One region of the Vibrio vulnificus NBRC 15645 genome, then DNA from elsewhere that is predicted to be linked to it. Evidence: predicted binding sites of a transcription regulator. Region 1 holds the regulator's gene; each other region holds the start of a gene.
The links. Region 1 encodes PurR, which represses purine synthesis genes. Its sites were predicted from a motif close to TNANGNAAACGTTTNCNTNA; they were not measured.

Region 1 (10,960 bases):
GGTAAATTAATGTCTAACATCACCAAATCAACGCAGCTATTTTGCAAAATATGACGCATCTCGGCACCACTTTCCGCTTCACTTACTGTGTAACCTTCTTTTTGAAAATAACCCGCAAGTTTACTGCGAGTCACTACATCATCTTCTACGACTAATACGTGATAGCTCATTTACACCACTTCATGTCATTTCTGTCTACACGGGCAGACATTCTATTCATAACTAGTAACATTTCTAGTCATACTTCGTTTGAAATGCAAGTATCTTGATTTTTATTGATTCAAAACAAGCTTAATATCAGACCATTAACAAGCTCAAATATATTTATATTTTTCTTAACAATAGGCGTTATTGTTATTCATTTTTTTTGGTTACACTTATAGGAGATTGATTTAGGAGCGATAAATGATGCAAGAGATAAAAGCCTTTAATGAAAAACGTGCGGAAATATATTGGTGGCTTTCCAGCTTATTTGCCAAAGAACTGACTCAGGAAGAACTCGATAAATATCAAAGCATGGAAATTAGAGCGTTTTTAACGGGATTGGCTGAAAACGATGCTCTGCGACCATCCGTTAACGCCTTTGTCGACGCACTCAATCGTCTTGTTGACCGTCAAGATGCGCAATTGGAATTAGCGGCAGATTTTTGTGACCTATTTTTGAAAACCGCAAAACATGGCGCACTTCCATACGCATCAATTTACCTTACAAAAGATGGCCTACTCAATGGCGAGCCGGCACAAAAAATGGATGCTTGGCTAAAAAAACATGGTGTGCAGGTCAATCAACAACTGAATGAACCGGCCGATCACTTAGCGATCATGCTCGACTTTCTTGGCAACCTCATCATTCGCTCAAATGAGTTTGAACAAGATCGCCACATGGAAGATGCTTTCATCGAGCAAAACACATTTATTCAAGAAATGTTGCTCTCTTGGTTACCTACCTTCTCTCAACGAGCAGCACAATATGATGAGTTTGGCTTCTATAACAGCGCAATAAAACTACTTGTTGCGTTTTGTATGCTGGACAGCGACTATTTAGTTGGATAATAATTACGCCCTTATCAATAGAGCAAACACTCGGTTACACTTTAACCACTAAAGTGTGAACACGGATACACAATTCGCTGTTTGAGTAGGTTGCCACTCTTGCCGTCTCGGTCTAGAATTGAGACCGCAATCGATAAAATATGATTTTAATGCAAACCGCTGAAATACAGCGGTTTTTGTGTTTATTTAAAGCTAAGCTGCTGCTTTTCTAGTGTGTCTTCCTTACAAAGCGAATTCGGAGAAAGGTAGCAAACTGTGTTGCAACAAAGAATCGTAGATTCAAAATGCAACCTTAGACAGGACAATACCTATGGCCACAATTAAAGATGTCGCGCGTCTCGCTGGAGTATCCACGACCACAGTGTCGCACGTAATCAACAAAACGCGTTTTGTTGCAGAAGCCACTCAAGAAAAAGTCATGAAAGCGGTTGACGAGCTCAACTACGCGCCTAGCGCAGTAGCGCGTAGCCTAAAGTGCAACACAACTCGTACTATTGGTATGCTGGTCACTCAATCTACCAATTTGTTCTTTTCTGAAGTGATTGATGGCGTAGAAAGCTACTGTTACCGCCAAGGTTATACGCTAATTCTTTGTAATACCGGCGGTATCTACGAGAAGCAACGTGATTACATTCGTATGCTTGCGGAAAAACGCGTAGATGGCATTTTGGTGATGTGTTCAGACCTCACTGAAGAACTACGCGAAATGCTTGATAAGCATGCAGATATTCCTAAAGTGATTATGGACTGGGGTCCAATCAGCTCACAAGCCGATAAAATTATCGATAACTCAGAGGAAGGTGGCTACTTGGCCACTAAGTACTTGATTGAAAATGGTCATACAAAAATTGCGTGTTTAAGTGGTCACTTTGAAAAAGCCGCGTGCCAAGAGCGCATCCAAGGCTTTAAACGCGCGATGAAGGAAGCCAATATTACCGTTAACAACGAGTGGATCCTTGAAGGAAACTTTGAATGTGATACGGCTGTGATGGCTGCTGACAAGATCGCGTCGTGGCAAGATCGCCCAACGGCGGTCTTCTGCTTCAACGACACCATGGCACTGGGTTTGATGAGCCGCCTTCAACAGTTAGGCCTTCGCATTCCTGAAGACATCTCTGTGATCGGCTACGATAATATTGAGTTGGCGGAATACTTCTCACCACCGCTAACAACCATCCACCAGCCAAAACGCCGTGTTGGTAAAAATGCATTTGAGATCCTTCTCGAACGTATTAAGGACAAAGAGCATGACAAACGCGTGTTTGAAATGCATCCCGAGTTAGTGGTTCGTGATACCGTTAAAAAAATCAATTAGTTAAGACTAATATTCTAAAGCATCCAAATCTGGATGCTTTTTTTTCATTCTTAGTAAGTGATTTGTTAAGTCAAATTCTGTTAAGTTCTTAAAATCGAGTATTCATTCACTTAACTGCAACTATTATTTGAACCAATGTCACATTTTTTATTTGAAAATGTGATGTTACTCCAATAGAAATCGTATCCTTCTAGTGTCACGCACAGGGCAAACCATTTGAAAAAGTGGGACGCAAAGCCTCCGGCCTAAACCAGACGTTTTTTGGTAGGTAGCGGGGTTACCGATGGCAAAAATGCATAACAACAAGTTTACCCATTAATGACATTGTATTTGCATTGGTTTGCTAATCTCTCGGACCTGATTTGGTGGCGTAATAGTAATTACACCGAGATAACACATCATGGATAAACCGATACTCAAAGATTCAATGAAGCTTTTTGAGCAACTTGGTGCGATAAAATCTCGCTCAATGTTTGGCGGATTCGGCCTTTTTGCAGATGAGACCATGTTCGCACTTGTGGTGAAAGACCAGCTTCATATTCGCGCAGATCAAAAATCAACATTACTTTTTGAAAAGCAAGGGCTCAAACCATACGTTTATACTAAGCGTGGGTTTCCTGTTGTCACTAAGTACTACGCGATTTCAGACGCGCTATGGCAAGACCAAAATGCACTACTCGCTTTAGCCAAACGTGCATTGGCCAGTGCTAATAATGATAAACAACAGCAAGCAACAGCAAAACCTGAACGATTAAAAGACCTACCTAACCTGCGTTTAGCCACCGAACGAATGCTTAAAAAGGCGGGAATTGAAACAGTCGAGCAGTTGGAATCTCAAGGCGCGGTTCGTGCGTACGAAGCGATTAAAAACACCCACAGTGGTGCCGTGAGCTTAGAGCTGCTTTGGGCGTTAGAGGGAGCCATCAATGGTACGCACTGGAGTGTGATTCCTCAGCAACGTCGAGACGAATTAGTGAATAAATTGTCTTTGTAGGCAAGCACGTTTATTATTTCTTATAGATTAAAACCACATCAAAATGATGTGGTTTTTTTATATCGTTTGAAAGATTTTCTGTCTCAATCAGGTCTGATAACCAAGCTATCTGGAGAAAAATTGAATGAACAAAAAACTCGTATTCGGAATCTTGCTTATCGCGACCATTATTTTATTGGCGGTTAATTTTAGTCAATACCTCACACTCGACAACGCTAAAGCACAACAACTTGCCCTGAACAGTTTTATTGAAGAAAACTTTCTGTTTTCTTCAATAAGCTATTTTGTCATTTACGTTGGTCTTACCGCCTTTTCAGTTCCTGGAGCTACCGTCGTCACGCTATTAGGCGCTGCTCTGTTTGGTTTTTGGTATAGCCTACTGCTTGTCTCGTTTGCCAGCACCATTGGGGCAACCATCGCATTTTTGAGTAGTCGCTACCTGCTAAAAGATTGGGTGCAGGCACGTTTTGGAGACAAACTTAGCGCGATCAACCAAGGCGTTGAAAAGGATGGCGCCTTTTATCTATTTTCATTACGCTTGATCCCTGTCTTCCCATTTTTCCTGATTAACTTGCTAATGGGTTTAACACCAATTTCCATTGGTCGTTACTATCTTACTAGCCAGATAGGCATGCTACCTGGTACGGCTGTCTACCTAAATGCGGGGACACAATTGGCCGACATCAACTCGTTGTCGGGGATACTTTCACCGACAGTATTAGCCTCATTTGCGTTATTGGGTGTGTTTCCTATCGCTGTAAAATGGATCATGAGTAAATTTAGACCTCAACTCTCTTCATAAAAGGAATTCACTTATGAAGATATTCACCGCCAACACGCCTATAGAAGCGCATATCGTGTGCCAATTACTGATGAATGAAGCGGTACAATGTGAGGTTCGAGGTGAGGGTTTATTTGGCTTGAGAGGTGAGTTACCAGCAACTGAGGATACCAATCCATACATTTGGCTATTGGAACCTGAGAAAGTCGATTTTGCTAAAGCGATATTAGCCAGCTATCGTGAGCAGCAAGTAGCGCATCAAAATTGGCTATGCCCACAGTGCGGAGAAGAAATAGAAGGTCAATTTGGAGCTTGCTGGCATTGTGGGCAAGTACTTGAGTAATGAGCGCAATTGACAGAGGAAGGCACTAGCCTTCCTCATGTTTTATTAGATTTGGCGTTGGATAAAATCGATCGAATGCTGGTTAAACTCGTCGGGCTTTTCCACATTGCACACATGGCCACAGTTTTTTATCTCTAGCAACTCACTCTGGGTGTGAGCAGCAACCATCTCTTTGACGGGTTTAATAAACATATAATCACGCTCTCCCATCAAATATAGCGTTGGGATCGGCAATTCACGCTCTTTGAAATAACGCATCAGTGGATTCACCTCTGCCGCGAGTATAAACCAACGCTTAAACTCTTTTTGACACAGCTTCTTCGCTTCACGGATAAAGAGATGACGTGATTCCTGCTGATTTTTTTGCGGCATCACAATATAGGCAAACAGCTTGTACAACCACATATAGGGCAGCACATGCTTGCCAAAGTTACCTAGAGAGACCAAGATACGAGAACGCGCATCGAGACGCGTTACCGCACCACCAAGCACCATGGATTTAACCCTTTCCCCCGCCAGTTCCGCTAGATTTCGGACAATGATCGTCCCTAGAGACATCCCAACGAAATGCGCGGAGTGAATTTTAAGATGATCAAGCACCTTGAGGATATCTTGCGTCACCGCCCCAAAGGTATAGCGGTTACTGATCAATTCTTTTAATAGTTGATTGGATTTACCGTGCCCACGTAAGTCAACCAATAACAGATTGAAATGCTGCTTGTACGCTTTAATTTGCTTAAACCAGATGGACGAACTGCCACCCGCACCATGCACAAAAACCACCCACTCTTGGCTGGTAGGATGGAGATAAGTTTTGTGAAATAGTAACGCTTGAGCCATAAAACAACGCCAAAAAAAGAGAAAACTAAAAGGTTTAAACAGTATAGCTAACCCACTTGCAATGGTGATGTATCAAATAGCAATCCAATCGAAATGGGGACTTCCGCCACAAGGATAGTCAATGAATCACCATAGTAAGAATGGGAGGCAAGAATCCTACCACATATCAATTCAAATTCTATTTGAGTTCGGTTAAAAAACGTAAAAAGGCACCATAATCAGTGCCTTTCCATTCATATTTCAGAACTTTTACTCTATTTTAGCGCAGAACGATACAACTCAACATATTGCTCTGCTGCCTTGTTCCAGCAAAAATCTCGTTCCATCGCGTACAGCTGAACTCGTCGAAGCTCTGTTAGATTCTGTGCATACAATAACAACGCTCTTTGCATGGTAATCAACAACGCTTGCGCTGTGGGCTCATAGAACACAAATCCTGTCGCAGTCTCTGGATTCACATCGTAATCACATACACTGTCTTTTAGACCCCCAACACCTCTCACGATCGGCAAGGAGCCATACGCCATGCTATAGATTTGATTTAAGCCACAAGGCTCAAACTCTGAAGGCATTAAAAAGAAATCGGATGCGGCTTCAACTAAGTGTGCGAGTTGATTGTTATAAGCTTCAACAAAGACAAACTTTTCACCAAACTGAGCTGCAACATCACGTAATTGCGCAGCAAGCAACGGGTCACCGGTCCCAACCAAAACCAGCTGAACATCCAACTTCAGGAAATCAGTCAATACTGGCAATAGATAATGCACCCCTTTCTGATGCGTCAAACGACACACCATACCAAACATAGCGACGTCCTTTACAGGTAAGCCGACTTGCTCTTGAAGCGCACGTTTACAGCCATTTTTCCCTCTCACCATACTCTGCTTAGTTGCTTTGTAGTTGATGGGTAAATAGCTGTCAGTATCTGGATGCCATGCAGAATAATCGCAGCCATTCAGAATCCCGACAAGATCATCAGATCGCGTTTGAAATTCCCACGCCATGCCATGACTGCCAAGTTCAGTTTTCAGCTCCTCTGCATAGGTTGGGCTCACAGCGTTGATTTTATCCGCGCTCATCACGCCCGCTTTCAGCATCGTCATATGCGTAGAGCTGACGGCGGCATCGGGTACATTTCGGCAATGAAATTCAGGTAAACACTGCATCTCATCATAGTGAAAGACACCTTTAAAGACCGCATTATGGATCGACAAAATACTCTTTGTTTGAGCAAAAAATGGATCTTGACCGTAACGGTGCTTAAGCAAGAATGGGACTAAGCCTGTATGCCAATCATTGGCATGCACGATCTCAGGCTGGAAACCAATCTTTGGTAACATATCCAAACAAGCAGCACTAAAAAAAGCAAAGCGCTCACCGTTATCCGTATACGCCTGATTATTCTCAGCGTACATCGAAGGACGATCAAAATAGTGCGCACACGCAATGAGATAGACTGGCGTATCGCCCAAGAAACGTTTTTTAACTTGATAATGAGTATGAGGCCAAGATTCTAAGTGTGTATCGAGGATGATTTCATCATCACACACATCAGGAATTGCGGTATAAGCCGGAATGGCAATTCTCGCATCATGCTGAAGATTCACCAAAGCTTCAGGCAGTGCCTTGGCAACATCCGCCAAGCCACCACTTTTGATCAAACCTTCTACTTCCGATGCTACAAACAGAATCGACAAAGGGTTAGTAGCCAACTCTTGCTCCTTTTGGAATAACAACGATACCTTCATCGGAGACATGGAAGATTTTTTTGTCTTCCTGCAAATTCACACCAATTTGCGTTCCTGGCGCGATATCTACGTCCTTATCAACAATGACACGACGTAACACACAGCCTTCCCCAACTTTGACATCACCCAATAAAATAGACTCGCTAATATCGCAGGCTGAAGCAATATTACTACGGAAACCTAGCACAGACTTTTCGATACGTGAACCACGTACGTAACTGCCATTGCAGACTAGGCTATCAATAATTTGTACACGCCCGTTGTCTGAGTCGGTAAACGTCGCAGGAGGCAATGGTGGCTGATAGGTGTGCAGCGGCCATTTTCGGTTGTATAGAGAGAATGGCGCGTCTTTTTTCAACAGATCCATGTGCGCTTGCCAGTAAGCATCAATGGTACCGACATCACGCCAATACACTTCAGCTTTTTCTCCGGAAATACGGTTCTGGCTAAAGTCATACACGAATACGTCACCACGTGGGAACATTTTAGGGATAATATCTTTCCCAAAATCGTGGGATGAGTTTTCGTTGTCCGCATCTTCAATCAACTCAGCGAACAACACATCCGCTTCAAACACATAGTTACCCATTGAAACCAAGGCAAAGTCTGGGTCACCCGGAATCGATTTAGGCGCTTTAGGCTTCTCTTCAAAGCCCACCATACGCCCTTCTGCATCGACTTCGATAACACCAAACTGCGACGCTTCTGCTAGTGGTATTCTTAAAGCAGAAACGGTTAATGCGGCTTGTTTCTCTTTGTGGAAACTAAGCATCTGCTTAATATCCATCTTGTAAATATGATCCGAACCAAAGATACACACTTGTTCTGGTTCAGATAGCTCCATAAAACGCAGGTTTTGGTAGATAGCGTCAGCCGTGCCTTCATACCAACGTTTGCCAGTGCGCATCTGTGCGGGAATGGGATCAATAAAACGATCAGTAATACCGTTGATGTTCCACCCTTTTTTCATATGATGGAACAGAGATTGAGATTTAAACTGCGTTAACACGTAAATACGCATCAAGTCTGCGTTCACAAAGTTGTTTAACGCGAAGTCGATTAGGCGGTAACTACCGCCAAAAGGCACCGCAGGTTTACTACGAGATTCCGTCAAAGGACGTAGCCTTGAACCTTCACCGCCAGCAAGAATCATTCCCAAAACACCAGCCATTCGTTGTTCTCCATTTCGTTATAGCTAGAAGACTCAGTGAGTTCACTATGTGGGGGGACACTGAGCTCAAATTGTTATCCCTTGCGCAAACCTTGAATTCTTTAAGCCGAATCATTGTTGATCAAGGCATTACATTAATATTGCACAAGTTTCGTATAAGTTATCGCACTTCCAACAAATTACAATTTCAAATAGGGTATTGTGTGCTGCATGCATTTGTTGCGTTGGGAAGTCGTTACCTGGGTCACACTCAAACAGGTGTTTATTTACATATCCCGAACAGCTAAGTTACACATTTCCGACACGCACATTCTTAAGCACATGTGAACAGAATAAGTCAGGCATATGAAAGAGCGATGACAAAGAGATCCCATAGATATCGACTGTGTCATCAGCGCTTGTCATGAGGGAGAATAGAGCTAATTGGTGAGCGATAGAGATAAAAAAAGCAGCCAATGTTGGCTGCTTCGTCAAACTCGGTTATTTCGCGTTTTTGCGTTTATCCGTTACTTCCCATTTACCATCAACATAGAGTGCTGTCCAACCTGTCGGTTTTCCATCAACTTCAGTGCGTACATAGTTTTCTTTGGTTTTACGGCTAAAACGAACAACCGCCTCGACCCCATCAGGATCTTGTGTTGGCGCTTCTGCAAGGTGTTTGTATTTCTCTGGCAAACGCTCAGCAAATCGAGCCAACTCAGAAACCAACGGCACACGCGTTTCTCTAGATTTCGGAAAATTACTCGCGGCGAGGAATAAACCAGCAGCACCATCACGAAGAACAAAGTACGCATCTGAATTGCTGCATGGCAACTCAGGAAAATGCACAGGATCTTCTTTTGGTGGCGCTACTTCACCGTTTTTCAGGATCTTACGCGTGTTCTTGCAAGTCTCACTCGTGCAATCCATGTATTTACCAAAGCGACCGTTTTTGAGCACCATGTCACTGCCACACTTGTCGCACTCAACCACAGGGCCATCATAACCTTTTACTTTAAACTCACCATGCTCGACTAAGTAACCCTCACAGTTTGGATTGTTACCACATACGTGCATCTTACGTTTATCATCGATCAGGTATGCATCCATCGCGGTTTCACAGATAGGACAACGTTTCTTTGCTCGAAGCGCAGCAGTTTCAACGTCTTCTTCGAGAACGTTGATGATGCCTTCTTCATCACCAAGATTAATGGTCGTCTTACAGCGTTCTTTCACTGGCAATGCGTAGCCAGAACAGCCAAGGAAAACCCCAGTAGAAGCAGTACGAATGCCCATTGGACGCGAACAGGTCGGACATTGAATATCGGTCATAACAATATGATTTGGTTTCATACCGCCATGCGCTTCGTCTTCTTCGGCGCGGCCAAGATCCGTGGTGAAGTCAGCAAAGAATTGATTCAGAACGTCTTTCCAGTTCACATCGCCTTCGGCGATTTTATCCAGCTTCTCTTCCATACGAGCAGTAAAGTCGTAGTTCATCAGATCGTTGAAACTGTCATCAAGACGGTCAGTCACGATTTCACCCATTTTCTCGGCGTAGAAACGACGCTGGTCCACTTTTACGTAACCACGGTCTTGAATAGTCGAGATAATGGAGGCATAAGTTGAAGGGCGACCAATGCCGCGCTTCTCTAGCTCTTTAACCAAAGCAGCTTCGGTAAAACGAGCCGGCGGCTTAGTAAAGTGCTGTTTCGGCTCTAAGGACTCAAGGTTTAGCTTATCGCCCACTTGAACCGCTGGAAGGATCGTATCTTCATTTTTGCCCAATGGGCGCTGCACGCGAGTCCAACCATCAAATTTCAGAATACGGCCTTTTGCTTTCAAGGTATATTCTGCAGCTTTAACGCTCACCGTCGTTGAGTCGTACTCAGCTTCAGTCATTTGACAGGCGACAAACTGATTCCAAATCAAGGCATAAAGTTTATGTGCGTCAGCGTCAACACCCTCTAGAGCATCTGCTTTGATGTTGACATCTGAAGGACGAATCGCTTCGTGCGCTTCTTGTGCCCCTTGCTTGCTACCATAAACCAATGGTGCTTTTGGCAAGTAGCGAGAGCCAAATTCATCACTGATGTACCCACGAACTGCTTCTACCGCTTCTTGGCTTAAATTGGTCGAGTCAGTACGCATATAGGTGATGTAACCTGCTTCGTACAAACGCTGAGCCAACATCATCGTTTTCTTAACGCCATAGCCTAAGCGAGTACTTGCCGCTTGTTGGAGCGTTGACGTAATAAACGGCGCTGAAGGCTTGCTCTTTGTTGGACGATCTTCCCGCTTACAAACTTCAAACTGTGCTTTTTGCAGAACCGCCAGAGCGGCGTTGGTTTCCGCTTCATTGACTGGGCGGAACGCGTCACCAGACTTTTGAGCAACCAAAAGCTTAAATGGCATCGTTTCTTGCGTCAGTGTGTTGGCGTGAATGTCCCAAAATTCTTCCGGTACAAACGCTTTGATCTCTCGTTCACGTTCCACCAAAAGCTTCACAGCGACCGATTGCACACGACCTGCAGACAAACCGCGAGCCACTTTCTTCCACAGTAATGGGGACACCATAAAGCCCACAACGCGGTCCATGAATCGACGCGCTTGTTGTGCGTTAACCCCATCCATATTGAGATGGCCAGGTTTTTGGAATGCTTGCTGAATTGCATTCTTAGTAATTTCGTTAAAAACGACTCGTTTATAGCGTGCTTCATCGCCACCGATGATCTC
Region 2 (10,960 bases), 290 kb from region 1:
GCGAAGAAACGCATCAATACCGATGGTGTCGGTTAAAGCGATACCAAGGCTGCCATCAAACGCTTCAAGCCATTTGTCTAATGCGACACGTTGAGAGTGTTGAACAGCAACAAGCGCTTGATGCGCCATGGTCCATTCATGTGCGACCGTGCCAATTGGCGTTAAATTGAACTCTTGAGCAAGGTGATAATTACTGGTGCCTAAGAGCAGCTCTGGTACTCGTGCACGTAATACGTCAAGCATCATTTTTTGCGCAGCAAAGCTAAATCGGCGTCGTGTCCCCATCTCAGAGAAGCGGAAATGAGTAATATTACGGCGTTTAAGTTCCGAATCTAAAAAGTCCAGTTTGTCCTCTAATACCTTGCGCAGTTGAGACTGGGGTATTTGTGCCCAATAACGACGATTGCGCAGCTCTGAGATAATACTCATCACTAAGGTTTCATAGAGAATGGTTTCGTGCCAAATACCGTTTATGGTGACTCTGAGTTGGCAATCGCCCTGTGCGGTGCGGAAAATACCAACAGAGACTTGTTGCTGAGGGTGGAAGCGGAAGGTTTCTAAATAGGAGAGAAACTCAGCCGTTAAATAGGGTGCTTTCTCTGCCAAGTAAGCCAGTTGGGCAGCATCAAAGCGAAGTTCTGCGAGGTGGTCGATTTCCTCACGAACCTCTTCCACTAAATCAGACAAGTTGTCATCCGAGCGAACGATCAGTTCGTAGCGCACTTGCGTTTGAGGATAAAATCGATACGCGGCTTGCATCATATTGATTTTATAGACATCTAAATCAAGAACACTTTGAATAATGGCTGGTTGAAAAAGTGGCGCGCACATGTATCTGTTTTCACCCTATTTAGGTTAAGAACATTTTGTTCATTAATGTGCTGAACTCTAAATGAGAGAGTATAGTTTGTCAATTTTTGTTACTAACGTCTCATTGCTCGGCGAGGCTAGTGTCAGCTAATTTGATTATCTTCTTGGGTGGGTAAAGTACAACGGGAATCGATTGACTAGGTATAAAACAAAGTTAGGAACAAAAGTGTACTTTCCTATTGACCCTATAGGAGCGTCTCAGTATTGTAGTGCCAGTTTGATATTTAAGAGTTAGCGTATGATTGTTACGATTGACATGATTTGCTTGAAGCTAGGTGAGAAAGGGTTGGAAGTTCTGCTGATTAAGCGCACCAATCCTGAGCGACCGCAGCATGGCATGTGGTCTATTCCGGGAGGATTTGTGTTTGAACACGATTTATCCCAAGAGGGAGGACAACCCGCCGACGCTGATTTTGACTCTGCGCGACGTCGTATCTGCCGACAAAAAATTCATACCTATCCTCACTACATCAGTGAGCCGATGGTGGATGGTAATCCAAAGCGCGATCCCCATGGTTGGAGCGTGACCATCGCTCACTATGCATTACTTAATCAAACCAATATCGAACAAATTCAAAACTGTGGTTTGTGCGATCAGCAATTGGCTTGGTTCGCGCTTGAGTCGGTACTGCAAGGTAAAGTGGCGCTGGCCTTTGACCATGCTGATTTAATTCGCCTCGCATGGACCAAATTACGTGCCGCGATCGAATACACTTCGGTGGTTTTGTTTGCACTCGAAAAAGAGTTTCTCGTTTCTGACATCATTCATGCCTACGCCAAGTTTGGTGTGGATGTGAACCGCATGACGATCAAGCGACGCTTGATCGATACTGGTGTGATCGTTAGCGCGAATAAAATTGCCTCGACCAATAAGGGGAAAGGAGGCAAGCCCGCTCAAGTTTATAGCTTAGCGCATAAGCACGTAACCTATTTTCAAACTTGCTTGCGTTAAAGGGAGTTAAACATGGTAGATATCTTTAAAAATCGCACCGCGTCGTTAGATGTGGATCCGCAACAAGGGTTTAGTGAGTTATGCCCGAATGAGCTTCCTGTCTCCGGTGCGTTAGAAATTGTTGAAGCGTTAAAGCAGAATCACACAAAAACAAAGTTAAAGTTAGTGTCGCGCGATATGCATCCTCCGGGAGCTGCGTGGGAAGCTGAAACGCCTGCAAACATGTTAGAGCCGGTTGGTCTTCCGGAAGTGGATATTAAATGGAATCCGCATTGTATTGTCGGTACGCAGGGTGTCGAATTGTTACCGGGGTTACCGGCTATTCGAGAGTACGATTTCCAAATGAATAAAGGTATCGATCCCGATGCTCACCCATACGGGGCATTTTATCATGACCAAGCCGATACGCTATCGACAGGGGGAATTGAGTTCCTTCGTACCCATGGAATAGATACTGTGCTTGTCGGTGGGTTGGCACTGGACTTTTGCGTGAAGAAATCCATTGAACAGCTTGTTGCCGCAGGTTTTAAGGTGATTCTAAATTTGGCGTCAACTCGCGCAGTGTTTCCAGAAAACAACGCACAGGTGCTCAGTCACTTAACGGCGCTTGGCGTTATCTGTATCGATGATGTGAATCAAGTGCAACTGCACGAATGAAATACTGCTATTTTTGAAACAAATTGCTAGGGTGTTATCCTATTTATGTGCATGTTATTGCGGTTGCAACTTACTGATAAAAAGGAAGGTTTTGTCAGAGTGGTGAAAAAACATGCGATAGCTAACGAAAATATCAAATAGATAAAAATTTCGTAATTTGACTTAAGTTTAGTTGTTTAGTCTTTATAAGTGTTTGCTTTATTACATTTTTTGTTGAATTGCTTCAAAAATTGACACTCTAGCGCTGTTTTTTTGATTTCAATGCGCGATTTAGATCAAATAAAAAGTTGGCGTAAATCAGAAGCTTGGCATACACTTTCCGTTGTAAGCCCGATATGTTGTTGATTGGTAGGGCAAATTGCTTTGGCGCTACCCACTGTGTAGCAAGGTATAACTTAGCTTTGAGGAAAGTTTTATGGCGCTCACAAAAGCCGATTTGGCAGAGAACCTGTTTGAAACACTAGGATTTAGTAAACGGGACGCCAAGGACACGGTTGAAGTGTTTTTTGAAGAAATTCGCAAGGCACTAGAAAATGGCGAGCAGGTAAAGCTATCAGGTTTTGGTAACTTTGACTTACGTGATAAGAACGAAAGACCTGGTCGTAATCCAAAAACCGGTGAAGACATTCCAATTACTGCACGACGCGTTGTCACTTTCAGACCGGGCCAGAAGCTAAAAGCTCGCGTAGAAAATCTTAAAAAGTAATTGAATCTGAACACTGAAAGACCACGCATTGCGTGGTCTTCGTTTATCTGCGGTATCTCACTCGCTTATTTGCTTAAGCGCTTAAGCCGCTTCCAAGTGTGTGGTTAAATAAGGTTGCCACGCTTGTTGGTAAAGATCTTTCGAGTGGCTTCTTAGTCGTTTAATGGTCGCCAACTCGACATCATTCAGTGAACGCGTTTCACTTGCCGCTTGTCTCTCCATCATTTGAATTTGCTGATATAAATCGTGTTCAGGGCCACTTTTCACATCTGCAATGGCTTTTAGGTGCAATTGGACTTCTGCAACTAAGTTAGTCTTTGGTAGTTGCACCAACAGGTTGAGGTCGCGATATCCAGACTCACCTGGGCTCTTAAAGCGGTTTTTCACCTTTACGATGCGTGTTTCTCGCTCTAAAGCCTCGTAGGCACTAACAAGGCTAGCCACGTCATCGGCCACAATGGTTGCCCTAGCGAGGTCAGTAATACGCTCTGGTTGATGATTAAGTTCCAAGGCAATTTTTTGTTTTGCACGTTGTTGTGACTTCACACCAGCAAAATAGGGCTGAGTATCCGTCAACAGCGCCGTGCTCTTTACGATGGTCTCGAGCTCAAATTGCGCTTGATGTGCTTTGCTATAAAGCACGTCGAAATCAGTGTAGGGTTGAAGTGGTCGCGTATCAGTGGATTGAATGCCGTATAAACCGCTCAAGCTGTGTTTAAACAGTTTTGAGCACACTTCATTTTGGCTGGTTTCGCGCTGTTTTTCTTGGTTCGATGGCGCGGTGGGAATGGCTGCAAACGCAGGTGCACGGCTTAGTACCAAAAGCATCAATGCGGTAGTACGAAGAAATAAGCTCATTCACTCTCCTTAACTTGCGTTGTTTTAGTAAACGGGGGAGTTAAAAGGTCTAAAACACAGTCAAGTTACTTAAGTTATGGGGGCGCACTGTCAGGAAACAATCAAGATAAGTGTATATGTTTCTCTTATGTGCGCAGTGTCACACACTGCATAATCCTCCGATTTCAGTCATACACTCTACATTTCTGGGATTAACGAAATATGAACGAAAACCACTTTTCACTGTTTTCAATGTTAATTATTGGTTAGGCTATGGCGCAGGTCAGTTCAAAAGAAAGATACAAATCACGATGAGAGATGCAGAATTTTGGCACAACAAATGGGCCAGCAATCAGATTGGCTTCCATTTGGAAGACGTTAACCCATTGTTGACCCGTTTTTGGTCTGTATTGGCCCCGAAGCGAGAAGAAACGGTTTTGGTTCCACTTTGTGGCAAAACAGAAGATCTTGCGTGGTTAGCCACAAAACATGATCACGTTGAAGGCGCTGAACTTAGTTTGATTGCTGTGCGGTCATTTTTTGCAGAGCACTTCTACACTCCGACGGTGATTCCGATTTCCGGCCAACATGAGCTCTATCAGTTTGATGAGTTGGCTATTTACGCGGGGGATTTTTTCACCGCTCCGCTCAGTAAAGCAGATTTGATATACGACCGTGCTGCACTGATCGCGTTGCCAGAAGAGATGCGAGTGGAGTATGTACAACGCATTCGTGGTCTATTAAATCCTGGCGGGCGTATTTTACTGGTGAGTTTAGATTACCCTCAGCAAGAGATGTCCGGCCCTCCGTTTTCGGTGACTCAAAAAGAGATAGAACACTTATTTGCGGGCATGCGTGTGACACGTTTGCATCAAGACATTGCGGATGAACATCATCCCAAAATTGCAAAACAAGGCTTAAGTCGCTTTAGCGAAGAAGTCTACGTTATTGAAAGCAATAAATAACAAAGGGTAGCGTGAGCTACCCTTTTTAATTTGCTTAATCGAAAAACGATATTCAGTAAATCACTTTGATTTTCTTGGCACTTTCTATTGCCGCATCCACTGCTTTTTCAGTGCTAGAACGACGTGTCAACACCACGCCTAAACGACGACGACCATTAATATCGGGTTTGCCAAAAAGACGCAACTGGGTTTGCGGTTGTTCAAGAGCGTCAGACATCCCGTCAAAGCGAATGTTCTCTGACTGACCATTGCCTAAAATCACCGCTGACGCGCAAGGGCCGTATTGGGTAATCTTGTTGACTGGCATGCCAGTAAATGCGCGAACGTGGAGAGCAAATTCAGACATTTCTTGAGAGATGAGCGTTACTAGCCCAGTATCGTGCGGGCGAGGGGAGACTTCGTTGAAGATCACCTTGTCACCTTTGACGAAAAGTTCTACACCGAAAAGACCGTAGCCGCCTAATGCATTGACGACCTGCTCTGCGGTGTATTCTGCGGCTTTGATAGCATTTTCAGACATTTTTTGTGGTTGCCACGATTCACGATAATCTCCATCTTCTTGTCGATGGCCAATTGGTGCACAGAAATGCACGCCATCAACCGCGCGGACGGTAAGAAGAGTGATCTCATAATCGAAGTCGATAAAGCCTTCAACAATCACTCGTCCAGCGCCTGTGCGACCGCCTTCTTGAGCGTATTGCCATGCTTTCTCAATGTCGGCTGGAGATTTAATCACGCTTTGTCCTTTGCCAGAAGAACTCATCACGGGTTTTACAACGCAAGGAATCGACACCGCTTCAACGGCTTCGACAAATTGCTGATAGTTATCTGCAAAGCGATAGGGTGAGGTAGTGAGGCCAAGCTCTTCTGCAGCTAAACGACGAATCCCTTCACGGTTCATCGTAAGTTTGGTTGCTTTTGCACTAGGAACCACGTTTAAGCCTTGTTCCTCAAGTTCTACCAACTTGTCTGTTGCGATGGCCTCGATCTCCGGAACCACAAACGCAGGTTGTTCTGCAGCGATAACTTTCTCTAGCTCGCTTGCATCTAACATGTCGAAAACATAACTGCGGTGTGCTACTTGCATCGCGGGTGCATCAGGGTAACGATCACAGGCAATCACTTCCAGACCAAGACGTTGGCATTCGATTGCCACCTCTTTACCGAGTTCACCAGAGCCTAAAAGTAATACGCGTGTGGCGCTTTCGCGAGTCGCGGTACCGAACATAGTGCTTCCTTTAAAAGTAATCAGAGAGAATAAAATTGCCGCCGATCATACTCAATTTAACCCACAAAGCAAACGTTTGCTTTGCGGTTTTAAAGAAAGCCCTACGTAAAGTAGGGCTGACGAGATATCACTATAGGCTGAGATAACTCACTGGAATGTCGGGGTTTAAGGCTTCCAGTGTTGACTGAGTGCATGCTAAGTGGCTAATTTTACCTTTATGGTTTTCAACCAGAGCTGCAGCCTGAATACTTGCAAATGTCTCACCCGCCAGCAGCAGTTGAATCAAAGCCACTTGCAGTGGTGGAAGGCTTGGGTTGAAAGCGGCGTTTTCGGCGTATGCACCCAGATAAACGCGTCCACTTTCCGTTTGCAATGCCACGCCACTCAAGTTGTGTGTATAAGGTGCATGACTGCGGTTCATCGCTTCAACCGCACGTTGCATTAAGGCATCATCATCTTCAGTGGTGAAACCATGATGGACTTGGCTCATTAATGCGGATTCGATGCCCAAATCTGAAGGGCCAAATGAATCTGGCAGATAGTCGTGTAGTTTCTTTTCTTCGCGCTCTGGCAATTGAATCTTAAGCTCTTTGGCACTGGATAATTCATTCATGAATTGACGGCAGTGGCCACAAGGGCTGAAATTAATGGTGATGTCTGAAAGACCTTGCTCGCCTTTCATCCATGCATGGCTGATCGCCGATTGTTCAGCATGAACTGTTTGTCCAAGTTGGACTCCATCAAACTCCATATTAGCGCCAAAATAAAGAGTACCAGATAGGCCACGAACGATCGCGCCAACATAAAACTCAGAGATGGGCGCGTAAGAGTAGGCGGCAGCAAAGGGAAGCAGCGCAACGCGCAGTTGGTTATCGGTCATCCCTGTTTGCTTGAGTAACTCATCAAACTGAACTGTTGAAAGGGAAGCATCAAAGTCAGCAGCCAAAATGATAGGCGCTAGATGGCGTGAAAGTGATTCTGGTGCGCTTGCCAGCGCGTTCTCAAAGCGACTCTTCATGGTGAATCCTTGTAATTGCATGGAAGGTTATTCTATGCAAGAACGAAAACTCTTCAGTGATCTTTGTCACTATAAGTAATGTAACGGTGGTTTATGTTGCATTATTAGAGTGATGTCACAAATGTATTCGATTGCACAATGCTTCAGAAAGATAGTTGAATATTTCTGGTTATGCGAAGGTCTGTCTGTTTGAGGAGAAAAATGGGTAGAAGAAGCGAAGGGGAAGCTGGCACTGACGATAAAAAATACCCTCTGCAAAGAGAGGGTATCGAAATCATCCATTGATGCTTGATTCATTCCTAGAGTGGTTATCCAAGCTTATTGATTTTTTATTTACGATAAAGTGCGGCTAGCTGACACTATGAACTTAACATTTGACGATCACGCATCTGTTGTTCACCAATGTTAAACAAGCGCACATCAATTTTCGCAATGTCATTGCATTCTTGACATGCGTGATGGCATTTGCCATCAAGATAGTCATGTCTAGTCAGCATTCTTGGCTTTTTGCACCAATCGCAGGTGCCTTCAATTGTAAACATCTCGTTCTCCCCACCTAGAGTCTTGGTTAGGTGTTATTTTGCGGCGCTATTATGCCATAACTTTTCTATGGGTGTTAAATGTCTGTAAATAAAATTTGAGAGCGTGATCGATTGCGAGAGTAGATTATATGGGTGTTTCGTGTTTTGATTGATATATCAACAATTGTTGTGTTACTTATTTGTAACATTCTGTAATAGTACTTTTAATGCTCCGTTTAGACGCTTCATTTCCTCTTCACTACCTCTGGCATCCGGGTGGTAGAGTTTCGAAAGCTGGCGGAAGCGAATTTTGATCGACTTTTCGTCAGGAATGTTACTTGGCAGGTAACCAAACATCGCGCAAGCCAGCGCTACCTTATGATTTTTTTGTTGATTCTGCAGTTTTTTGTACTCGTTAAAGACTTTTTCTAACTGGCGTTTTAACTGCTTGTTACTGAACTGCTGACTTTTCAGTTCCTTTTCTAGTGTTAAGTCGCGGTCTATTTGCTGAGTGAGTCGACGTTTTCGTATTGTGCGCGCCAAAGAAACGCCTGCAAGAATAACAGTGAGCAAGAGAGCAATAGGGATCCAATCACTGACTACAGAAGTACTGCTTTTTTGCGAGAAATTGGTTTGGTTTGATGTGAGCGAATGCTCGTCAATGGGTTCCGCCAAAGCGTTATCGAGCTGCGATATCGCAGAGACTTGCTTAGCACGCAACTGGTTGAATTTAAGTTCAAGTATGCGATTGTATTCACGATCGGCTTGCGGATTGGTTTTTGCCGCGATACCAAACCACTGCTGAGCAAGTTCAAGATTGCTAAATTCATTGCCGTGCTGTTCATAGAGATTGCCCAAACGCAGAAGGGCAAGTTGATTACCTTGAAGTGCCGAGTGGAGGTACCAATTTGCGGCGCTTTTAATATTGCCTTGCGTCCCTATGCCGCTTTCTAAAGCTTGTGCGAGTTTAAACTGGGCAGGCTCGTACCCTAACTCAGCCGATTGTTGGTACCAATAGAAAGCATCGACAGAAGCCGTGTCATCTTGGTGCTGTTCGAGTTGAACCGCGAGCTGATATTGTGCCTTGGGATCTTGCTGATTGGCTTTTGCTGTTAACTCCTGTGTACTTTCCGCATGAGAGCCAAAAGAAAGCATCAGGAACATGAGCGAAGTAACAAGCAAAATGGGTTTGCGCAAAATGGGATCTCTAGAGGTTAGGTTCAGTCCAAATTATAGACTGAACCTAATGTGAAATCAGCAGCTAAGCCAAAATTGCGTTATTACTTGAGTGGCAGGATTTGTATCTCGACACGGCGGTTACACGCTCGGCCTTCTGCGGTGCTGTTGGTGCAAAGAGGGTAACGTTCACCGTTGCCTCGTGCGACGGCTCGGCCTGCAGCAACGTTTTGAGAAATCAGGAAGCTACGGACGGATTCAGCACGACGCTCGGAGAGAATTTGGTTAGAGGCATCATTGCCTGTGCTGTCAGTAAAGCCATCAATCACTAAGCTGGTATCTGGGTACTCAACTAAGATTTGAGCCACACCTTTAAGGGTATTGTGAATGCTGCTATCCAGAGCATAAGAGCTTGAGCTAAAACCGATGCCATTTTCAAGACGTAACAGCAATTGATTTTCGCCAACACGTTCGACCTGAACGCCAGAATTAAGCAGTGCTTCACGCAAGGCTTTCTCTTGTTGGTCAAAGTAATACCCAACACCACCACCAATAGCGGCTCCACCTGCTGCGCCGATCAGGGCACGTTTACCACGATCTTTTTTATCGCCAGTTGCCGCGCCGGCTACTGCGCCTGCAATCGCACCAATCAGTGCGCCTTTGGTGGCTGAGTTGGTTTCAGATTCGCCAGTGGTTGCATTCTGACGTTGAGTTGCCTGACATCCGCTTAGAGTCAGAAGAATTGCTAAAGCAATAGAAACTTTTTTCAAAGTCATCTCTCCATGTACATTCAGAGGCTAACTGCTGCCTCCGTGCGGATTATTCAGCAAGTCAATGAGAGAAATGTCAGTGTAAGGTTATCTTTTTTCGATTTGTTTCATCGCTTGCGCACCGCCAACTGGGCGGTTTACAGACACTTTGCGCCCTTTTTTTAGGCCCACTTCGTAATCGGCGGTGAGATTTTTCATCGCCTCACGCAGTTGCTGCTTAAAGGTTTCACGATCGATGTTTTGGAACTCTTTATCGATGTAGTTATTGATTTTGTTAGCTGATTCTTCATCAGGCGTGATCACGGGCAGTTTTTCCAATGCGCCTTCTACCCAGCCAGAGACAAACGAGTTGACTCGTCGTGTCACCTCAAGTGAAGAGGTGCCAGAGCCTGCAAAACTATTGCGGAATTGGCCCGTGCTTTCGTTCATTTCACGGTAAATAATGTCAAAGGCGAAAGCGGCGAAAATAGCACGGTCAGCTTCACCAATGAACTCTAAGCGTTTGAGTCCCTTATGGTTAAGCAACACTGCTTCTACACCAAATTTGGTATTGATACCACGAATAACACGCAGTAAGACGGAACTGATACTCGCAGGCAGAAGATGGGTTGATTGAGTTTTTCCCATCTTAATGAACTCGATATCGTCTTTGTCGAGGCCATACTTGAGCATCAAGCGATGCGCCATCTTAATCGCGTTGGCCGCTTCGTTGACATTGGCGGAGTTGCCTAGCTCTAGGCATTTGGCAATTTTCTTCAGCGCTTTTTGTTTATCCATAGACAATGGCAAAAACCTAACTCAATCAGCAAAGTCGGACATCATACCTTTTTTTCGACAAAATTTGAATCCTTGCGAGAGGCGCGGTGACAAAAAAGCCGTGTCACAGTGGACACGGCTTTTGCTGGCTAGATATTGCGAAAAGGCTTAGATACCCAGTTCATCAAGCAAATCTGAGGTAATGTCTAACTCCTCTTCTGATGAGTTGCTCTCTGCTTTCTTGCCGCGCATGTTTGCTTGCGCCGCTTCTAAAATATCATCCGGATTCTCATCTTCAGCGACTTCGAAATCTTCAAGCTGAATAAATTCAGTTTTATCCATCGCAAGCTCTAAGTAGAAGATGTTGTTATTTGCCGTAGAGAAGGTCACGCGACGCGCTTGTGGGCGGTCTAGGTTGGTATCCACCGAAAGAATAACCTGTTTGTTCAGAGACAGCATTTTGGGCTGATTTTGGGTGATGTTGGTTTGCAGTTCTTTGCGAAT
Region 3 (10,960 bases), 900 kb from region 1:
TTCAGTAACACTGCACCTAGAAGAATACCGACACCAAGCGATACAAGCACTTTACGCGTTAAAATGGCGAGCGTCAGTGCCACTATCGGCGGTAAAAGTGAGATGGGAGATGTAGCAAAATCTATTAAATTCATGATCTTCAAAAACCAAAGTTTGGCTAGAGATCTACTGCAGACAAAGTAAACAGGATGTCCGTTACTTATGTTGAACTAAGCGACAGGGAAGTGAGCACTTCACCCAACCTACAGTAGCGCTCCATAGTTATAAGTTAAATACTATGGCAGTGTTGTTCCTTTCGGATGCAACCCCAGCAAACTGCTTTGATATGCAATTCACTTCGGCAATGGATACCTTTCACTATTATTCATTGGCATCACCCCAATAATAGTTACTCTTTACCATTGCGCCTCTACGTCGATAACAAATTCTTAACTATCTGCCGATTAAAAAAACAACAAATAATCTAATTTATCGCATCAGGTAGCGGCTATTGTACTCATGACGCTCCTCATTGCAACAGATCTGTCTTAAGTTGATTAAATTTGAAAAATCAATATGAGACAGGTTTTCTATTGCCATTTCATTAATCCATGCTCTTTACGTCATGCTACTAATAATAGAAAAAATGAGATCACAAACCACTTTTCATTGAACCATTTTGTTATAAAGCCATCTAATCATTCGTCAAATATTTTTGAGACAGCTTTTTGTTCGTTGAAGGAATTGCTTCTACAACTTTCGTCTGTCTTAGAAATTTTATAATCATTCTTTTTTAATTTTTTTACTTTTAATATTGCTTATATTGTATTGCACGTTAATATTAGCATCGTAAGAATTAATCTAGTTTGTTTAATTTAATTCTCGGTATTATTATTAGACAATCGACTTAGCGAATATATAGGAAAGGTTATGTCTGAACTAACAAAAACTCTGTTGAACATTCGCAGCCTACGTGCGTTTTCTCGTGAACTTACTCTTGAGCAATTAGAAGAAGCTCTAGATAAATTGACAACTGTTGTTGCAGAGCGTCAAGAAGCGGAAGCAAAAGAACGTGCAGCGAAAGCTGAACAAGAAGCGAAACTAGCGGCTATCGCAGAACAAATTGCTAAAGATGGTATCGATGTCGAAGCACTAATCAGCGCACTTGCTGGCGAAACTAAAGTGAAGAGCAAAGGTAAACGTGCTCCTCGCCCAGCAAAATACAAGTACGTTGACACCAATGGTGAAGAAAAAACTTGGACTGGTCAAGGTCGTACACCTTCTGCAATCCAAGCTCAATTAGATGCGGGTAAATCTCTAGAAGATTTCGAAATCTAATACATTTTAGATATCAGTAAAAAGGCTCCTTTCGGAGCCTTTTTATTATCTTTCCCAGTACGCTTCTTCTAAGCTATCTTCGCGTTCAGGTAAGCCACGAGATAGGCGCGGAGAATGTTGTACCAACACTTCATAACTGGCACGGTTAGCATACTTACACACTTGAGAAAAAGATGAGTACGTCAAAAACTCATACACGTGCTTACTTGAGTTTGGCACGTTTTCTTTGTGATATTTGTTTGCCGCCATATCGTGCAGTACCGCTGAAAGTGCAGCATCACCTGCCCCATTGGTATTTTTAATTTTCTCAGGACCGCCCATATACGGTGAAATATGTGAATAGACTTTAATCGGGTTTTCACAAGATGCCTTTTTCGTTGGGCGACTAAATTCATAACGATTGAATTCAGCAATGCAGCCTGGAAGTAACGGTAGAGATGTTTCACGCTTCGCGCTGTCTTCCGTATAACCGGCCATAAATAGACCTAGCGGACCCGCAGTACAAAGTACCATGTCTGCCCAATCCAATGTTTTATCTGAAGCGGCTAAAGGATCGGATTCCCCAGTCAATGCTTCTGCTTCATCTTCATTCATCGCAACTACCGTCACATTGTCACGAATAAATTCTTGCCAGAAAGTTGGATCATCTTGAATCACAAATTTAGTACCAAGCGTCAAAACAACAGGTACATCGTATTTTTTTGCGTACTCGATAGCTTTCATCGTCGCATCAGGCATTGGATCACCTTCTTTACAACGAATCAAATAAGCGGTGAGCACCAAAGCTGAGGCTTTTTTAAAGATCTTTTCCGGAATATTATCTGGATGAAGTTGGTTCATTTGACCTTCACTAATCGCAAAAGTACGTTCACCATCTTCGGTAATCAACGCGAAACAACGACCAATCGCCCCATCGACACCTTGCAGATAATTAAGATCCATACGGCTTGATGTGTTACATAAGTAACGGTATCCGTAACTACCAATCTTAATATCTTGACTCATCACGCCCAATAATGTCGAACGATCATCTGCTAGCACTGAGTAATTGTGCAGCGTATTGCCAATCGTACCGCCAGCGTATTCGTTGGTAATCAGATTTTCTTGCTTTAATTGCTGATATAGCGCTTCTGCCGTCACATCATCAATAACCAGTGAGTGCCCTTTACTCAAACCGTATTTTTCAATCATTTCCGACGTCACTCTCGCTTCGATATCCACCAAAGTTTGATCAATACCGATAATATGAGTACGCGTCATTTTCTTGCTTTCCTGCGCCTGACTCACTAATGGGTCACGTGCATGTACGGGAAAATAGTGTTTTGATTTGCGCTGTCCGGGAAATTTCATAGTGTTTGTCTGAGTACGGGGTTAAAAGAAGTGCGGATTCTAACTCGCACTCCCATAGGCGGCAATAAAGGCAATTATAGCAAACGTTTGCTACGTGCTTTTTATTTTGCGAGGCGCTATTCACCTTCCATAAAGCTTAAATCTGGCAGGCAATCCAAGTTTTCGCTGTAACGTTTTAGATTGAACTCGCCGTCATTTTTCATCACGTCGAAAATCTCAATTGACATTGAACACGCCATCATCGCCACCGCATCTTCACGAGGCGTGCCTGTCATCATTAGGCGCATCAACGTTTCTTTGACCTTGATTGGATTTCCATCTTCAAGTTGATTTTCAATGATCTCGATAAGATCCGCTTCTTGCATAAATTGCATTTCATCAGTCATGATGTTTTCTCATTAGGATTTTTTCCAACTATGCCACATTCCCACTCAGAGCTCGCGCGGAATTTCTTTTCGTTTGTCCTTTTGCTGAAAAAAGCAGCGAAAACGAATTGTGATTGCGATCTCGGATCTGTCACCCGTTTCTGCTTTCTGTTAGAATTCGCCTCCAGTTAATTTTAAGGGTGTTGAGTAATGTCTGATAACAGCCAAAAGAAAGTCATCGTTGGTATGTCTGGCGGTGTTGATTCATCGGTTTCTGCCTATCTTCTAAAACAGCAAGGCTATCAAGTTGAAGGCCTATTTATGAAGAACTGGGAAGAAGATGATGATTCTGAGTATTGTACTGCGGCAGAAGATCTCGCCGACGCTCAGGCTGTTTGTGACAAACTTGGCATTCACCTACATAAGATCAATTTTGCGGCAGAATACTGGGACAATGTATTCGAATATTTCCTTTCCGAATACAAGGCGGGCCGTACCCCTAACCCAGACATCCTTTGTAACAAAGAAATTAAGTTCAAAGCATTTTTAGAGTTTGCTGACGAAGTACTTGATGCCGATTACATCGCGATGGGTCATTATGTCCGTCGTTCTTTCCCTGAAAATGGTGAAAAGCCACAGATGCTGCGTGGTTTAGACGGCAATAAAGATCAGAGCTACTTCCTCTACACGCTAAGTCACGAACAAGTGGCACGTAGCCTCTTCCCTGTTGGTGAGCTGGAAAAGCCTGAAGTTCGTCGCATTGCGGAAGAACAAGGTCTGATTACCGCGAAAAAGAAAGATTCTACCGGTATCTGTTTTATCGGCGAGCGTAAGTTCACCGATTTTCTAAGCCGCTACTTACCGGCTCAACCGGGTAATATTGAGTCACCAGAAGGCGAAGTGCTTGGTCAACACCAGGGTTTGATGTACCACACGCTAGGCCAACGTAAAGGCCTACATATTGGTGGCCGTAAAGGCGGTGGCGGTAACGAAGAACCATGGTTTGTTGCAGAAAAAGACCTTAAGCGCAATGTGTTGATTGCCGTTCAAGGACAAGATCACCCGATGCTGAAGTCCGAAGGCCTGATTGCTTCTCAGCTTCATTGGGTAGAACGTGAGCCAATTCGCGATGTGGTGAAATGCACGGTGAAAACTCGTTACCGTCAACAAGATATTCCTTGTACAATCATCCCTATTGATGACGAAAACATTAAAGTGATTTTCGATGAACCTGAGATCGCAGTGACCCCAGGTCAATCCGCTGTTTTCTACCAAGGTGATGTTTGTCTTGGCGGTGGTATCATCGAGAAACGCATTAAATACACTCAAGCTTAGGAGTCGTTACGTGGCGAATACACTTTATGACCGTACCATTGCTTTTGCTGGCATGTGCCAAGCTGTAGCGTTAGTTCAGCAAATCGCGAGAAACGGACATTGTGATCAAGATGCCTTTGAAACTTCTATTAAAGCAATTTTGAATACCAATCCAGCCAACACACTTGATGTGTTTGGCAATGAGTCACAACTCAAACTGGGTTTAGAATGCTTAGTAAAAGGGATTGATAGTACCCCCACTGGTAGCGAAGTGACTCGCTACCTCATCAGTTTGATGGCGTTAGAGCGCAAACTTATGGGTAGGAATGATGCGATGTCACAGCTTGGCGATCGTATCCAGATGGTACAAAGACAGACGGAACACTATGATCTTTTTGAAGAACAGATGATCAGCAATGTGGCCAGTATTTATCTCGATGTTATCAGCCCTATCGGCCCTCGAATCCAAGTGACAGGTACACCGACGGTATTACAACAAACATCGAATCAACACAAAGTACGTGCGTTACTCCTTTCTGGTATTCGCAGTGCCGTGCTTTGGCGTCAAGTTGGCGGTCGACGCCGCCATCTGATCTTCGGCAGAAAGAAAATGGTTGAGCAGGCGCAGATCCTGCTGGCCAGAATGTAATTCGACCATCATTAGCTCGCGCCAGACGCGAGCTAATTGTTTTGGTCAAAATCACCTTAGCGCAAACGTTTGCGCAATATTCGTGACAATTGCCACAGTTATTGGTATAAAGCTCGCGAAATTTTGAAACCCAATTCAGGAGAACATCATGGAACTGTCAGCATTGACTGCTGTTTCACCAGTAGACGGCCGTTACGGAAGCAAGACAATTGCGTTACGCGAAATTTTCAGTGAATACGGTCTACTAAAGTACCGTACTATCGTTGAAATCCGCTGGCTACAAAAGCTTGCTGCTACTGCTGAAATTGCAGAAGTGCCAGCGTTCAGCGCAGAAGCAAACCATTTCCTCGACGATCTTGCTGCTAACTTCTCTGAAGCAGACGCATTACGCATCAAAGAGATCGAACGTACTACTAACCACGATGTAAAAGCGGTTGAGTACTTCCTAAAAGAGAAAGTCGCTGACGTTCCTGAACTGCACGCAGTAAACGAGTTCTTCCATTTTGCCTGTACTTCTGAAGACATTAATAACACCTCACACGCTTTAATGCTTAAAGAAGCACGTGAGACGGTCATTCTTCCAGAAATTCGTAACCTGATTGACGCAATCAAAGCACTTGCTGTTGAATACCGCGACATCCCTCTTCTATCTCGTACACACGGTCAGCCAGCTTCTCCATCAACAATGGGTAAAGAGATGGCAAACGTGGCGTACCGTATGGAACGTCAATACAAGCAAATCGAAAACGTTGAGATCCTAGCGAAAATCAACGGTGCGGTAGGTAACTACAACGCACACCTCTCTGCTTACCCAGAACTAGATTGGCACAAATTCTCTGAAGAGTTCATCACGGAATCTCTCGGCGTTACTTGGAACCCTTACACCACACAGATCGAACCACACGACTACATCGCTGAGCTATTCGATGCTGTGGCACGTTTCAACACGATTCTGATCGACTTTGACCGTGACGTTTGGGGTTACATCGCACTAGGCCACTTCAAGCAAAAAACCATTGCTGGCGAGATCGGTTCTTCGACAATGCCACACAAAGTTAACCCAATCGACTTTGAAAACTCTGAAGGTAACCTAGGTCTTGCAAACGCAGTGTTTGGTCACCTAGCACAAAAACTGCCAATCTCTCGTTGGCAACGTGACCTAACTGACTCAACGGTTCTCCGTAACCTTGGTGTGGGTGTGGGCTACGCAATCATCGCTTACACGTCGACGCTTAAAGGCATCAGCAAACTTGAAGTCAACCGTGAAGCGCTTCTTGCGGAACTCGATAAGAACTGGGAAGTGCTTGCAGAGCCAGTACAAACCGTTATGCGTCGTTACGGCATCGAGAAGCCATACGAGAAGCTAAAAGAGTTAACTCGTGGTAAGCGTGTAGATGGCGAAGCAATGCGTAACTTCATCGACGGTCTTGAGCTTCCTGCGCACGAGAAAGCACGTCTAAAAGAGATGACGCCAGCAAACTACATCGGTCAAGCAATCGAGCTGACAGACAAGCTGTAAGAGAATCGAGAATCGAGAATCGAGAATCGAGAATCGAGAATCGAGAATCGAGAATCGAGAATCGAGAATCGAGAATCGAGAATCGAGAATCGAATAATTTTAGGGTTGACGTGAAAGCGTCAACCCTTTCTTTTTGAGCGCGAAGAGATAAGGCTCGACTCCTAGAGAGAAGCGTTCCCGAATCTCGGAATGCAGCATTCCTAACTGTTTTATTGCCTCTGGAAAAACAACGTTATCGTCCCTACCTCTACGCCAAACTTCTTAATCTTGGTGAGATTAAACACATGCTTTTCATCTTGGCGATAAAGCCAATCATCAAACGACACCGTCAAGCTTGAACCATCGATTTGCAGTTCAAAATCATAGCGCCATTGCAGTGCATTACCCAGTTCCATTCCCTCAGCGACGCCAATGATGTCGTCAGCTTCACCTTGATAGCGACCATCGGCCAATCGGGTAATCCGCCAAATGCGCTGATCAATCTCACCATCGTCAAAAACAAAATCTTCAACGAGAGTCAGAGTGTTATTTTCAACAGAACCGACAATCTCAACCTCAAAGCGTCTGGTTTGTTTACCACTATAATCTTGCACCATACCCCAAGCTTTCACATTTCCAGAAAAATACTCAAACAGTTCAAATTTTGGGGATGCTTGCTGGAAGTCCTTAAGATCACTCGAACAGCCGACCAAAGCGTTCAATGTCATAACAAGCAAAACGATAAAAACATTATGTTTATTCATCTTATTGATTCCACCCGATTAATTTTGCTCGCAAAGAGGGATATTGAGTTTTTGGCGATAACCAAATCGCGAGGAAAGCATCGTTAAGCTCCTGATCAGCCACATTACCCACCACTTCAGCTTTGTCACTGTCATGTCGATTAATAAGCAAACGCCCTTTTTCTCCATCTGTAATGTAGGTTAGCTTGTCACCTTTTTTGATGTTCGGAAAAATTAGCTCGAGGCTGTCTCTCCACGGTTTTTTCGCTGCGATCCCCATCTTTTGCCACTGCTCTTCCGTGGCACTGAGTAGATCCTCACGTGAAATATCGCGTAAGTATCGAATCTCCAAGGCGAGGGGATGTGGCGTAACATCAGCATTCACCTCGAACTCTCCATTTGGTGTAACCAACTTCGAATCATAGATATCAAAGACGAACCAGCTCAATCGTGCCTCCCCAACGGTCAGCCACTGCTGCCAAGTCTCGATGTCTGCCGCTCCAGTTTGACTATGCGAGCTAGACGAAAAGCCTAGCAAAATACTAAGAAACGTACTCCGAATGACACAACTTGCTTTTCTCATCATGGCGAAGAACCTTAATGATAAAGAGCGTGATGATTGCCCATTCTAAAAACACAATCGATGCCGTTATCAACACGCTGTAACCGTAATCCACCGCATTGAGTTTATAACCTGCGTAGTAACTTAAGCAGCCCCCCAATGCCCCTACCGTTAATACGTAAAACGGCGCAAAACGGAGCAAAATTCTTTTCAGTTGATAAGCGTACCAAGCAAAAACTATCCATAAGCTTAAAAGCCAAACGGGTAAGAAAGTCGAAGTGAACTGAAAAATTGAGAGATATTGATTAAGCGAGTCGACTAGGCAGCCGACCACGGCAATCAAAAGCGTTGGTTTCCAGGTTTTTTGGTCTACTCGGTGCTGATACCCCAATGTCATCAAGGCAAAGCAAAGTGTGACCCATTGCCACTGCTCAGTGCCAATAACCGCCAGAAACCAAACGAGATTGAACCAAGCAGAGGCAAGAATAAGAGCCATGATATTAGGCTCTTTGAAGCGTCATGTGTACGGTACTGATGCTACGAGCTAAGAATCCCCCTTCACAATAACTTAGGTAGTAACGCCACATACGAATGAATCGCTCGTCATACCCTAGTCTTTTTACTTGCTCTTCAGCGTGGTTAAAACGTCGGTGCCATTCTTGCAATGTTTTTGCGTAATCCATGCCAATATCAAACAAATCCCTAATCACTAAATCACTGTATTGGGTCGTGGCTTGAGCCAGTGAAGTCACTGACGGCAAAAATCCACCTGGGAAAATGTACTTTTGAATAAAATCGACGTTGTTACTGTAATATTCGTAACGTTGGTCGGCGATAGTGATCGCTTGTATTGCCATCAAACCACCAGGTTTTAATAACGACTGGCACACTTTGATGTAAGACGGTAAATATTGCTTACCTACCGCTTCTATCATTTCGATAGAAACCAATTTATCAAACTGCCCAGTTAAATCTCGATAATCTTTCTTCAATAACTGAATACGCTCAGTCAAACCTCTTTCTGCAATCTGTTGTTGCGCGTAGTCATATTGCTCATCTGAAATCGTCGTCGTTGTCACCCGGCAGCCATAGTTTTCCGCCATGTATATCGCCATCGCCCCCCAACCAGTGCCGATTTCAATCACCTCATCAGTGGGTTTTAATTGCAATTGCTGACACAATCGATCCATTTTATTTATTTGTGCTTGCTCTAATGACTCACTATCCGAGTGATAAATGGCAGACGAATATAACATTCTCTCATCCAAGAATACTCTGTAGAGGTCATTACCAAGATCATAATGGGCATGAATGTTTTTACGCGAGTTTTCCTGCGTATTTCGATTGCTCCAATGACTGAGTTTGTAAAGCAGTTTGGTGACCCAGCTACTTTGATTTTCTAATCCATCTAATGCATTCAGATTGAGCGCCATTAATTTCATTAACGAAGTTAAATCTGGACTGTCCCACCAACCATCCATATAGGCTTCACCCGCTGCAATACTGCCACCCCGCATTAAACGCGAATAAAATGCCGGGTGTTTGACTTCTATTGTTGCGCTAATGGCCACACCCGGCTTGTGATTGTTGGTACCGACAAAGCGTTCACTACGCTCTTGAGTGTCGCTTTGAAAACTTTCAATGACCGTCAAAGTGCCGATTTCCATATGCTGTAAGCACTTAAATATCAGGTTTCTAGCCGCCTTTTGTGCTGTAGATAATGGAGAGGTCAATGCCATCGAAGAGGTATTTAACATGCAGAATTCTCCCTAAATTTATTATTCTTCACAGTTTAGTTGTTATTCTCAGTCTGGTTGGCTGGAGAGCGGTATTTGGGATGCGAGTAAAATGGTGCGCCTTTTTTCCATAATTTGAACGCATGCCAGTAAATCCCTACCAACACTTTTACTGTTTGAATAGGCGTTACGATCAGTCGTTTTAGCAGATTGTTACTAGAAAATGGCTCTGCGCTCATCGCCATGGTGGCGTCAAACTGTTTATTTTCTTTGTGGCATTCCAAATGAATATGTAACTTTTCACTCAGCGGTTTAAGTCGCCAAATATAAGACTGTTCAATGGGGTTAAAGGGCGAAACGTGAAACGCTTTGGTCTGTTTCCAGCCAAAAGACGAGTCATGTTCATCAGCAGAAATAGCGTAATAATGACGCTCATTCCAAGGAGTGTTACTCACTTCCGCCAGTAAATAGCGCCAGTGTTCTTTCTCATCAAAAACGTAGTAGAAATTAACCGGGCTAAAGTAGAGCCCAAGATAACGTAGGTGGCACACCGCGATGACCCTCCCTCTGACTGACTCTCCGGTGAGCTCTGTAAGTTTCTCTTGCACTGCGCGTTTGAGGCAGCCCTCTCCCACATAGTCACTGCGTTTAAATCGCGCCCAATGCCACCAGCGAGTGCCAAAACCCCACACTTCTTTTTCAAGCTGTGCTAACTCGTCCAAATCGATCGCTGGCATGAACAATTGATAATTCAAACTATGTTCTACTGGGGTGAAGCGGCGGTGCCGAACATTACCCACAAACAAACGACTGCTGATGACCATGCTCACGCCGCCCCTTGGTGAAAAGAGATCGTATCTTTTTTCGCTTGCACAAGGTTGATGCCTCGCACTACATCCAAGGCACTGCGAACGCCATCTTCATGGAATCCGTTGTACCAATACGCGCCGCAAAACCATGTGTGATTTCGCCCTTGAATGTCACCTCGTCTCTGCTGTGCCACGATGGACTCCGTGGTAAATACCGGATGGTGGTAAACAAACTTACGAATAACTTTGTTTTCGTCTATCTTATCGCTGCTATTGAGCGTCACGCAAAACGTATGTTCTGCTTCAATGTGTTGAAGAATGTTCATGTTGTAGGTTAACGAAGGTAGGCGTGTTTCTTCTCCTTCCTTACCATCGAGTAAATAGTTCCACGACGCCCAAGCCGCCTTTCTACGAGGCAGCAAGCTATCATCAGTATGCAAAACAACCTCGTTGGCTTGATATGCCATACGCGACAAAATCGAAGCTTCATCACTGGAGGCATCCTCTAATAACGACATCGTTTGATCGCTATGACAGGCAAAAATAACGTGATCGAAACGTTGTGCTTCTCCTGCCACATATAATGTGACACCCGTTGAGTCACGGATCACTTTTTC

Region 2: a site for PurR is predicted at 6,280-6,299, ahead of purT (formate-dependent phosphoribosylglycinamide formyltransferase). Genes of this name have one in related genera too.
Region 3: a site for PurR is predicted at 2,743-2,762, ahead of AOT11_RS00995 (inosine/guanosine kinase). Genes of this name have one in related genera too.

The regions. Positions count from the first base shown of each region.
Region 1 is NZ_CP012881.1:2,605,275-2,616,234, reverse strand. It holds gene torR (two-component system response regulator TorR) at 1-170, opposite strand, end outside; gene torD (molecular chaperone TorD) at 406-1,053, shown strand; gene purR (HTH-type transcriptional repressor PurR) at 1,364-2,368, shown strand; cyclic di-GMP riboswitch class I at 2,565-2,653, shown strand; gene AOT11_RS12115 (TfoX/Sxy family DNA transformation protein) at 2,769-3,362, shown strand; gene AOT11_RS12110 (TVP38/TMEM64 family protein) at 3,487-4,164, shown strand; gene AOT11_RS12105 (putative signal transducing protein) at 4,178-4,486, shown strand; gene AOT11_RS12100 (alpha/beta fold hydrolase) at 4,532-5,326, opposite strand; gene glgA (glycogen synthase GlgA) at 5,581-7,038, opposite strand; gene glgC (glucose-1-phosphate adenylyltransferase) at 7,028-8,245, opposite strand; gene topA (type I DNA topoisomerase) at 8,726-10,960, opposite strand, start outside.
Region 2 is NZ_CP012881.1:2,892,400-2,903,359, forward strand. It holds gene pncB (nicotinate phosphoribosyltransferase) at 1-831, opposite strand, end outside; gene AOT11_RS13285 (NUDIX hydrolase) at 1,109-1,822, shown strand; gene AOT11_RS13290 (cysteine hydrolase family protein) at 1,835-2,479, shown strand; gene ihfA (integration host factor subunit alpha) at 2,895-3,185, shown strand; gene AOT11_RS13300 (nucleotidyltransferase family protein) at 3,267-4,043, opposite strand; gene AOT11_RS13305 (thiopurine S-methyltransferase) at 4,334-4,987, shown strand; gene purT (formate-dependent phosphoribosylglycinamide formyltransferase) at 5,040-6,215, opposite strand; gene cdd (cytidine deaminase) at 6,346-7,233, opposite strand; gene AOT11_RS13320 (hypothetical protein) at 7,593-7,775, opposite strand; gene AOT11_RS13325 (J domain-containing protein) at 7,947-8,951, opposite strand; gene AOT11_RS13330 (YiaD family glycine zipper/OmpA-like lipoprotein) at 9,035-9,700, opposite strand; gene AOT11_RS13335 (DUF2786 domain-containing protein) at 9,788-10,477, opposite strand; gene AOT11_RS13340 (DUF3334 family protein) at 10,625-10,960, opposite strand, start outside.
Region 3 is NZ_CP012881.1:235,562-246,521, forward strand. It holds gene tet(35) (tetracycline efflux Na+/H+ antiporter family transporter Tet(35)) at 1-134, opposite strand, end outside; lysine riboswitch at 241-420, opposite strand; gene AOT11_RS00990 (H-NS histone family protein) at 910-1,317, shown strand; gene AOT11_RS00995 (inosine/guanosine kinase) at 1,363-2,667, opposite strand; gene AOT11_RS01000 (hypothetical protein) at 2,784-3,053, opposite strand; gene mnmA (tRNA 2-thiouridine(34) synthase MnmA) at 3,243-4,367, shown strand; gene hflD (high frequency lysogenization protein HflD) at 4,378-4,995, shown strand; gene purB (adenylosuccinate lyase) at 5,144-6,514, shown strand; gene AOT11_RS01020 (DUF3833 domain-containing protein) at 6,724-7,257, opposite strand; gene AOT11_RS01025 (chalcone isomerase family protein) at 7,259-7,822, opposite strand; gene AOT11_RS01030 (DUF2878 domain-containing protein) at 7,779-8,294, opposite strand; gene AOT11_RS01035 (SAM-dependent methyltransferase) at 8,299-9,555, opposite strand; gene AOT11_RS01040 (DUF1365 domain-containing protein) at 9,591-10,358, opposite strand; gene AOT11_RS01045 (NAD(P)/FAD-dependent oxidoreductase) at 10,361-10,960, opposite strand, start outside.